Regions from separate parts of the Perlucidibaca sp. genome, predicted to be linked through region 2. Evidence: predicted binding sites of a transcription regulator. Region 2 holds the regulator's gene; each other region holds the start of a gene.
The links. Region 2 encodes sigma-54, which starts transcription at its own class of promoters, with help from an activator protein. Its sites were predicted from a motif close to ANTGGCATNNANNTTGCTNT; they were not measured.
Positions count from the first base shown of each region.

Region 1: a site for sigma-54 is predicted at 1,966-1,985, ahead of AC14IB_RS05775 (circularly permuted type 2 ATP-grasp protein). Genes of this name have one in related genera too.
Region 3: a site for sigma-54 is predicted at 1,752-1,771, ahead of AC14IB_RS00560 (TorF family putative porin). Genes of this name have one in related genera too.

Region 1 is NZ_JBXMRC010000020.1:25,838-29,093, forward strand. It holds gene AC14IB_RS05770 (alpha-E domain-containing protein) at 1-513, opposite strand, end outside; gene AC14IB_RS05775 (circularly permuted type 2 ATP-grasp protein) at 507-1,931, opposite strand; gene AC14IB_RS05780 (peroxiredoxin) at 2,257-2,859, opposite strand; gene AC14IB_RS05785 (NfeD family protein) at 2,929-3,256, opposite strand, start outside.
Region 2 is NZ_JBXMRC010000022.1:11,555-14,810, reverse strand. It holds gene rapZ (RNase adapter RapZ) at 1-79, opposite strand, end outside; gene hpf (ribosome hibernation-promoting factor, HPF/YfiA family) at 250-537, opposite strand; gene AC14IB_RS06050 (RNA polymerase factor sigma-54) at 751-2,220, opposite strand; gene lptB (LPS export ABC transporter ATP-binding protein) at 2,220-2,945, opposite strand; gene lptA (lipopolysaccharide transport periplasmic protein LptA) at 2,942-3,256, opposite strand, start outside.
Region 3 is NZ_JBXMRC010000003.1:10,080-13,335, forward strand. It holds gene AC14IB_RS00545 (hypothetical protein) at 1-201, shown strand, start outside; gene AC14IB_RS00550 (FKBP-type peptidyl-prolyl cis-trans isomerase) at 348-1,121, shown strand; gene AC14IB_RS00555 (accessory factor UbiK family protein) at 1,180-1,440, opposite strand; gene AC14IB_RS00560 (TorF family putative porin) at 1,837-2,568, shown strand; gene glnK (P-II family nitrogen regulator) at 2,635-2,973, shown strand; gene AC14IB_RS00570 (ammonium transporter) at 3,223-3,256, shown strand, end outside.

The DNA.
Region 1 (3,256 bases), on a different contig from region 2:
GGTGTTGTCGGCTCGTTCTAAATAAGTCCCGAGACGAGAGAAGTGAAAAGCATCGTTGCGCTGACTGGTGCCGACCAATACGCCTCGGTACAAATGCGAACGCTCCTTCACCCACTCCAGAAAACGACTGAAGCCTTGGCTTTTGAGCTTGGCTCGACTGATCGACTTCATTTCCAGCCACGTCGCGTTGACCGCTTCCCAAAGTTCGCCGGTAATGGTGCCGCGCACCACGTGGGCGTTTTCACGAGCCTGTTTTAGGGACGCAAAAATGCTTGAGGGACTGTCATGTTGCAGCATTAAGAAATAGGCGATCTCTTCGGCATTCAGCGGCTTGCCGTTCGCCATAAACTGCTCACGCAAATCAATAATGTCGAGCGGCATCGCCACCACGGACTCATCAGCTCCCGGCATTAACGCCAGCTGCTGGCTTACGTCCAGTAATCGAGCCAAATTCTCCGCGCGCTCCATGTAACGCGCCATCCAAAACAGGCAGGATGCGGTACGGCTTAACATGCACGATCCTCCACAATCCACGTGTCTTTGGTGCCACCGCCTTGAGACGAGTTCACCACTAATGAGCCCTCTTTTAACGCGACGCGAGTCAAACCGCCGGGCACCATCACCACGTCTTTGCCGGACAAGACAAACGGCCTTAAATCGAGGTGGCGCGGCGCCACCCCACTTTCGACAAAGGTCGGGCAGGTCGACAAAGACAGCGTGGGCTGCGCGATGAACTCGCTGGGGTTGGCGAGAATACGCAATCGATAGGCCTCGATTTCCGCTTTAGAACTGGTCGGCCCAATCAGCATGCCGTAGCCGCCGGAGCCATGAACTTCTTTTACGACCAGCTCGGGCAGATGATCCAGCACATATTTCAGATCATCCGGATTGCGCAGCAACCACGTGGGCACATTCTGCAGAATCGGCTCTTCGCTGAGATAGAAACGGATCATGTCGGGCACATAGGGGTAAATCGACTTGTCATCGCCCACGCCAGTACCAACCGCATTGGTAATGGCCACGCGACCGGCGCGATACACGGCAAGAATGCCGGGCACGCCAAGCACAGAGTCAGGATTGAAGGCCAGTGGGTCGAGGAAAGCATCATCGATACGGCGGTAAATGACATCCACGCGCTTAGGGCCAGAGGTGGTGCGCATCCACACATAGCCATCGCGCACGAACAAGTCAGGCCCTTCCACCAGCTCCACACCCATTTGCTGAGCGAGAAAAGCGTGTTCAAAGTAAGCCGAGTTGTATCGACCAGGGGTAAGCACAACCACCGTTGGGCTGTTAGCCCCAGCGGGGGCAGCGGCTTGCAGCGTCTCTAGTAACAGCGTTGGATAGTGATCGACCGGTGCCACCGCATGCGTCGCAAACAGCTCAGGGAACAGGCGCATCATCATCTTGCGATTTTCGAGCATGTACGACACGCCGCTCGGCGTGCGCAGATTATCCTCGAGCACATAGTAGGTACCGTCATCGCCACGCACCAAATCAATGCCTGCGATGTGCGCATAAACCTGATTCGGCAACGTAATACCGACCATGGCCTGCTGGTAATCGGCATTGTTCAGAATGATATCGGTAGGAATGACGCCCGCTTTGAGGATTTTCTGCTCATGATAAATATCGTGCAGAAAAAGGTTCAACGCGAGTGCACGCTGACGCAGACCGCGCTCCAAAACGCCCCATTCTGAGGCGGGAATCATGCGCGGGATGGTATCAAAGGGAATTAAGCGCTCGGCACCGGCCTCATCACCATAGACTGCAAAGGTGATACCGACACGGCGAAACAGCAGATCCGCTTCCTGACGCTTCTGCGCCATCTCTTCGGCTGGGCGCTGGGTCAGCCAGTCGCCATAGTGACGGTAGTGCGGGCGTACGCTGCCGTTGCCGGCATACATCTCATCAAAAGGGGTTGCAATCACACTCATGGCATTCCGTCCTGGTTACCCAAGACTCATTGCAAGCCTTATGCCATGTAATGGTGCATGGATTGGATAGCTCCTGCGGGAGGAAGATGCTTTTTGCGGGCTAGAATGCCCGCTAAAAGCATCTTCTTCCCGCAGGGACGGCGGCTCTCGGTCTTTGCAGCATCTCAGGGATCGAGGACAGGGGCTTTCGAATTCAGAGGCGTGCTGAATTCGGACACCGGTACGCTGGCCGTGAAAGCAAAAGGCCTTGTTTCACCGGCATGATTAGCCGGCGAAACAAGGCCTTTTGCTTTCAACTGTCAGTTACAGCGCGCTGAGCTCAGAGCTTGTCTGCGTTCTCAGACAGGTACTTGGCAACACCGGCTGGCGATGCGTCCATGCCCTTGTCACCTTTCTTCCAGTTAGCTGGGCAGACTTCGCCGTGCTCAGCGTGGAATTGCAGGGCGTCAAACAAGCGCAGGATTTCGTCCATGCTACGGCCCAGCGGCAGGTCGTTAACGATTTGCGAACGCACAACACCTTCTGGATCGATCAAGAAGGCACCACGGAAAGCAACGCCACCGGCGGACTCTACGTCGTAGTTCTTGGCGATTTCGTGGGTGATGTCAGCGGCGAGCGTGTATTTCACTTGGCCGATGCCACCGTCGTTCACAGCCGTATTGCGCCAGGCGTTGTGGGTGAAGTGCGAATCGATGGACACACCAACCACTTCCACGTTGCGGGCTTTGAAATCTGGAATGCGGTGATCCAGAGCAATCAGCTCGGATGGGCAAACAAAGGTGAAGTCCAGTGGGTAGAAAAATACCAAGGCATACTTGCCCTTAGTGGCTGCACTGAAGCTGAAGTCTTCAACAATGGTGCCATCGGCGAGAACGGCAGGTACGGTGAAGTCTGGTGCTGGTTTGCCAACGAGAACGGCCATGAGGCATCTCCTATAAGAGTGGGGGGTTAATCATTTCTACGCTAAGCATGCTTGGCGCAGCATTGTTTTTCAATCCTTCAGCGTCACCACGAGGACATTACCGTCCACTTCCGTGATAAACGCATGGGTTCCTGGCGGGCAGTCCGGGCCGCGAACCGTCCAATGACTATCGTCAAGCTGTACGCGGGCTATACCGTTCACGATACCCTCGGGCAAGGTGATTTCGCGTCCCAGCCAACGAGCACTGCCGCGATTAATGACATTGGCCTGAGACTTCAGTACCGCCGGTCTGCGCCGCGACCAAAGCACACACAGCAGCAGCGCCAAGAGCGAAAACAGAGCACCTTGAGCCATCGTATCTGCTAGGCCAAGAAACGCTGCAATGCCAGTCACCGCG
Region 2 (3,256 bases):
AATAGCCTAAGTCTTCGAGCTGATGGAGCGCGGTGGACTTACCTGAGCCTGATCGTCCGCTAACAATGACGAGTTTCATGAGTTGAACCAGTCGCAAAAAGGGATGGCTCTATCCTCGTGGTGATACTGACGGTTGGCAAGTGACAAAGTGGTCATCAACCTAAAAACAAGGGTCTATAACGCAGAAATGCCCAGCATAGGCTGGGCATTCAATGGTAAGCAGTACAGTTACAAGTGCCTGGGTAAGGCTCAGTGCATCTGGTGCTTTTCTTTGTGTCGCACAATTTGTCGGTCTAACTTATCCGACAGCGCGTCGATGGCGGCATAGAGGTCCTCAGATTCTGCGATGGCAAAGAGCTTTGCCCCCGACGTTCGGATGACGGCCTCGGCCTTTTGGACCAGCTTATCGACGCTGAGAATAACTTGCATACTGGTGATGTGGTCGAAGTGTCGCTCGACCTTAGATAGCTTGCTGGCGGTGTAGTCTTTCAGCGCACTGGTGAGTTCAACGTGGTGTCCACTAATGGTCATCTGCATGAGACGCTTCCTCGCTTTCGTGGGTGACGACAGCGGGGGCCGGAGCTTCCAGCGTTCAGCGGGTCGGACGGGCAGAGTGGCCTTGCAGCCAAGGTGTCCGGGCGGCCTGTCGAGGATGGAAGCAGAGGTCCCCAGTTAAAACTGAGTGACACGGTACATACTTCACTACATTCAACAACCGGTATGCTTTGACTCTAGCATAGGGCCAAGGGCTTAAAGCAAGCGTTTTCTGTCGCTCGATGAGGCGATATTGAGTGACTCTCTGTACTTGGCGATGGTGCGTCTTGCAACTTCAATACCTTGCGCTTGAAGAAGATCAGCAATTTTGTTGTCGCTCAGTGGCTTTTTCGGGTTTTCGGCCGCAACCAGCTGTTTGATCATGGCGCGAATGGCCGTGGATGAGGCCTCGCCACCGGCACTGGTGCTGACATGGGAGGAGAAAAAGTACTTCAGCTCAAACAGGCCGCGCGGTGTATGCAGGAACTTTTGAGTCGTGACGCGGGAGATGGTGGACTCATGCAAACCCACTTCGTCCGCAACGTCACGCAAAATCAAGGGTTTCATGGCGACGGGGCCATCGTCTAAAAAGCCCCGTTGATGCTCCACGATGCAGCTGGCGACTTTAAGCAAGGTCTCGTGGCGGCTTTGCAGGCTCTTGATGAGCCAGCGTGCTTCCTGCAAATGATCGCGAATAAATTGGTTGTCACGGGTGCTGTCGGCACGACGCAGCATAGAGGCATAACCACTGTTAACGCGCAGTCGTGGGGCTGCATCCGGATTCAGCTCGACACGCCAGCGGCCATTCATTTTACGCACGACTACGTCCGGAATGAGGGCCTTGTCATCGGCGCTTGCCCAGCCTTCACCGGGGTGCGGCGTGAGTTCGCGGATAAGTTTAAGTGCACGATGTACAGCCGCTTCGCTGAGCTTTGTGAGGCGCATCATGCCCGCTAAATCGCCATTGGCGAGACGGTCGCAATGATCGCGTAAAAGCAATCGAGCGTCGGCGAGTCCGGGGGTGGCGTCATCACGCTGTCCGAGCTGAATGAGTAGACATTCAGCTAAGTTGCGAGCGGCGACACCGGGAGGATCGAATTGCTGCACTCGATGTAGAACAGCAATGATTTCATCTTCTTCAGCTTCTTGCTGACGCCAATGCAGGGCCGTAGCTGCCAGCTCTTCTAAGCTAACGGTGAGATAGCCACGCGCATCGAGACCATCAATAATGGCTTCAGCAATGAGCCGATCGAGGTCTGAAAAGCGCGTGAGGTTGAGCTGCCAGCGTAGGTGATCTTGCAGCGTCTCAGCCAGAGCACTGCGGCTTTCGATGGGATCGCCATCTTCATCGAGGCTGTCGCCACCGCCACTGCCGCTGGTGCCGGCATAAATATCATCCCAAGCGGTATCAACGGGCAATTCGTTGGGAAGGTCGTGCTGGTGATCTAGATCCAGCGTTTGGCTTGCCGCATCAACCGTTTCGGGCGTTCCGGCAGTTACCTGAGTGATGGGGTCGGAGGATGCATCAGATCCGTCATCAAGCTCTAGCAGGGGATTACTGTCGAGCGCCGCTTGAACCTCTTGTTGAAGCTCAAGTGTAGACAGTTGCAGCAGCTTAATGGCTTGCTGCAGCTGCGGCGTCATGGTGAGGTGTTGCCCTAGCCCCATTTGGAGCCCGATTTTCATCACAGTGAGAACTGCTCCCCAAGATAGACTTCACGCACCAATGGATTGGCTAAAATCTCAGCGGGCGTGCCCTCGGCAATTTCAACGCCGGCGCTAACGATGTAGGCCTTCTCACATATGTCGAGTGTTTCGCGCACATTGTGGTCGGTAATTAAAACGCCAATGCCCCGCTGCTTCAGGTGCATGATGATGCCTTTGATGTCGGCCACCGAAATCGGGTCGACACCGGCAAATGGTTCATCGAGCAAAATAAACTGCGGGTCACTGGCGAGTGCGCGTGCGATCTCAACACGACGGCGTTCTCCGCCAGACAAACTCATGCCAAGGTTGGTACGAATATGGCCAATATGAAACTCGGCCAGCAGGGATTCAAGCTTGGCTTGCTGAGCGGCTTTATCCAGGTCGTTACGTGTTTCTAAAATCGCTAAAATATTGTCTTGCACGCTGAGCTTGCGAAAAATGGACGCCTCTTGCGGCAAGTAGCCAATGCCTTTCTGGGCGCGGCCGTGCATGGGTAGGTGCGAAATGTCCTCGTCATCGAGGCGAATGCGACCGTTATCCATGGGGACGAGGCCCACAATCATATAAAAGCTAGTGGTTTTTCCGGCGCCATTAGGGCCGAGTAGACCAACAATTTGCGCGCTTTCTACGGCTAAGCTCACATCTTTAACAACGGTCCGACCTTTATAGCTTTTAGCTAAACCATCCACCCGCAGGATGCTCATGGTTTCGCACTCCCAGTGCTGCTGGCGGGCGAGGGTGTTTTAGTGCTGTTGCGAGCCGAGGGCGGAAAGGTGAGCTGTACACGTTGACTGGCGTCACTGGTGGCCTCTATTTGCTTACGCAACGTGGAGTAAACGATGCGCGGACCGCTGAAGCTCGCATTGTCTTGGCGCAAAATGGCATTGCCCAACAGCGTGATCACGCCGGTGGTGTTATCAAAAATAATCTCGTTCGCATCCGCTTTGACTAAGCCTTTGGCGGGGTCCGTTTTTTGCTCATAGTGCGCAGGCTTGCCCAAAGTGCGGGCATTTAA
Region 3 (3,256 bases), on a different contig from region 2:
CTCAGCTTCATGCTGAGCGCGCTCAACAACTTTTTGGATTTGATCGCGAACCTTGGCGGCTTGCTTCTCAACATCGGCTCTCATTTTATCCACTTGGGTCTCAACAGCACTCGCTGCTTGAGCAGCTTTGGCCTTGACCGGCGAGGCTTTCTTTTTTGCAGCGGGCATGGAGATTTCCTCTCTTGGTTTATGCATGAGTGAAGTTATCCGATGACTTTTAAAAAAGCGAGAACAAGCGCAATAGATTTAACGCATTTTGTCGGTCTGTAGCGAAATGCGGGGTGGTATTCGTAGATAAGTTAACCGTATGCTCAGATATAGGTTTATCTAATCGTTTGGAGTTGAACATGCGTCGCCTTGCTCTCACCTTAGCCGTTACTGGCACACTGCTTTTCACCAGCGTGAACACATGGGCAGCGGAGCCAACGGCCTCTGCTGCTGCCGCACCAACCCTAGCGCCCAATAATGGCAAGAAGCCGGTGGTTGACCGAGAGCAATTTGCCTACAGCATTGGCTATCTGAATGGTCAGGGTAGTGGTGAGCAAATCCCAGATCTCGACATTGAAACTTTTATGCGTGGTTTCCGTGACGCATTCGCTAAGAAAGAAAGTCTATTGACACCACAGGAGCGAACGGCTGCCATCAGTCGCTACAAAGAGCAGCGCTTAGCTGCCCTGCAAGCGGACATGGAAAAGCTGGGTAAAGAGAATGCGGATGCCGGCGCTGCTTTTCTGGAGCAAAACAGCAAGGCTGACGGCGTCGTCAGCACAGCGTCTGGCTTGCAGTATCGCCTGCTGAAGACGGGCACTGGCGCCAAACCTAAAGCTAAAGACACGATTAAAGTGCACTACGAAGGTAGCTTCTTGGACGGTACTGTTTTCGACAGCTCATACAACCGTGGCGAGCCAGCGACATTTCAGTTAGACCAAGTGATCCCTGGTTGGACCGAGGCATTACAGCTATTCCCTATGGGTACCACGGCTGAGCTTTTTGTGCCGTCGAAGTTGGGCTATGGCGAGGCAGGCGCTGGTCCTATCCCACCAAACGCATTGCTGAAATTTAAGATTGAGTTGCTGGGCATTGAAAAGCCAGCAGCCAAGGCAAAAGGCAAAAAGAAGTAAGGGTATTCCTGCTATAAAAAACCGGAGCTGAGTCTCCGGTTTTTTTTATGGCTAAAGCTTAACGCGTAGAGGTGCTATTTAACTGTGCCTCCAGCGTGCGCAACTGCTGCTCGAGTTGGTCAACCTTGGCGCGCGTTTTAGCCAGCAAGGTTTGTTGAATGTCGAATTCATCTCGCGTTAACAGGTCCATGCGAGAAAGTGCATCGCGCAGGATGACTTTAAGGTGATCTTCAAGCTCATGACGCGCACTGCTTAATGAGCTGGGCAAACGGTCACTGAATTGCTGCCCCAGACGGTTGATCAACTGCTCTATAGCCATGCTGCACTCCTGATTAGTTAAATGATGATACCTGAGCCCCATCGGGCTGTGCAGTCGCTATTAAGTTGGGCTGCTCTAGGGCTTTATGCCCCATAAAGGTGCGCATGCAATTTTTCAGTGCCATCGGAGATGCGGTTGCCCTGAAATGGGGCGAATGCTTTGTATGTGCGCGCTTAAGGCTTGAAGGGCGATGGTTCAGTTAAAAAAATTGGGAGTGGGCAGGCTGTTTCGGTCGCGCTGCGTTGTCCTTAAATAATAAAAAGATACCGTTAGTCGGCGAAAAACACCTTACATCGAGATGCTTTCAAGAAGTTGGCACGGCATCTGCTAATACCTTGATGTAGTCCGCGGCGATGATCGCGGCGATAACCCCAAAAAGAAACTGGAGCGGTAACCATGAAGCTGTCCAAACTGTCCTCTGCTGTTGTTGTTGCCTCGTTGATGGCTGCCGGTGTTGCTCAGGCTGCTGTTACAAGTGCTGGCTCTGTTGCGCTGACTAGCGATTACTTATTCCGTGGTATTTCTCAATCCGATGAAGGAATGGCAGTTCAGGGTAGCGTGACCTTGAACCATGACTCGGGTGTTTACTTTACTGCCTGGGCCTCAAGCATTGCAGAAGAAGCAACAACAGAGCCAGAACAAGCCGGCTTGGAAGTTGATACCCTACTGGGCTATGCATTCAAGTCTGGCGAAGTTACCTACGATGTAGGTGTTATGCGCTACAACTATCCTGGCGCAGACAACAAAACCAAGGATACGCGTTATAGCTACAACGAAGTTTATGCTTCTGCGGCTGTAGCGGGCGCTAAAGTGGGTGTTGCTGTTTCCGATGATTATTTCGGCGAAACCGGTAAGTTCCTGTATGTATATGCAGATTATGGCGTAGCCCTGAACGACAAAGTTAACCTGACTACTCACGTAGGTTGGAACAAGTTTGATAATGACGGCACCAATAATTTCCTCGGTGGAAATAGCGATGCTTACTTCGATTATAAACTTGGCTTAAATACTACATTGGCAGGTTTAACTGTTGAAGCGGCCTATATTGGAGCCGATTCAATCGCTGAAGCCACTTATGCTGATTTGGCTGATGGCCGCGCCGTATTCACGGTTTCCAAGTCCTTCTAACTAACTGATTTAAATGAAAACTGAGCCGCCTTTCGGGGCGGCTCACCCCACCCCAGGAGTACCCAAATGAAACTGGTAACTGCCGTTATCAAGCCATTCAAGCTTGATGATGTAAGAGAGGCGCTGTCGGATATCGGGGTGCAGGGCATCACCGTAACCGAAGTAAAGGGTTTTGGCCGTCAAAAAGGACATACCGAATTATATCGCGGTGCAGAATATGTCGTTGATTTTCTGCCCAAGGTAAAAATCGATATTGCCATTAGTGATGAGCAGCTCGATCAAGTGATCGAAGCCATTACTAAAGCAGCTAATACCGGCAAGATCGGTGATGGCAAAATTTTTGTGACGGCGCTGGAACAGGCTATTCGTATTCGCACCGGTGAATCCGGCGTGGATGCTATTTAAGTCATCTCAATTCGCTGAAACGGGAGTATGACCGTGAAGAAATTATTAATGGCGCTCGCTTTGAGCACCTCGATGCTGGGCGCTGCCCCAGTATTTGCTGAAGAAGCTGCTCCGGCAGTCGTAGTCACTGAAACTGTTGCGGAAGCAGTAGCGGTTGAGCAAGTCGCTGCGCCAGTTGCAGAGGCAGTAGCTGTGGCAGAGGCAGCACCTGTTGCCGCCCCTGTTCCTGATAAAGGCGATACGACGTGGATGTTAGTGGCCACGGTTCTGGTCATCTTTATGT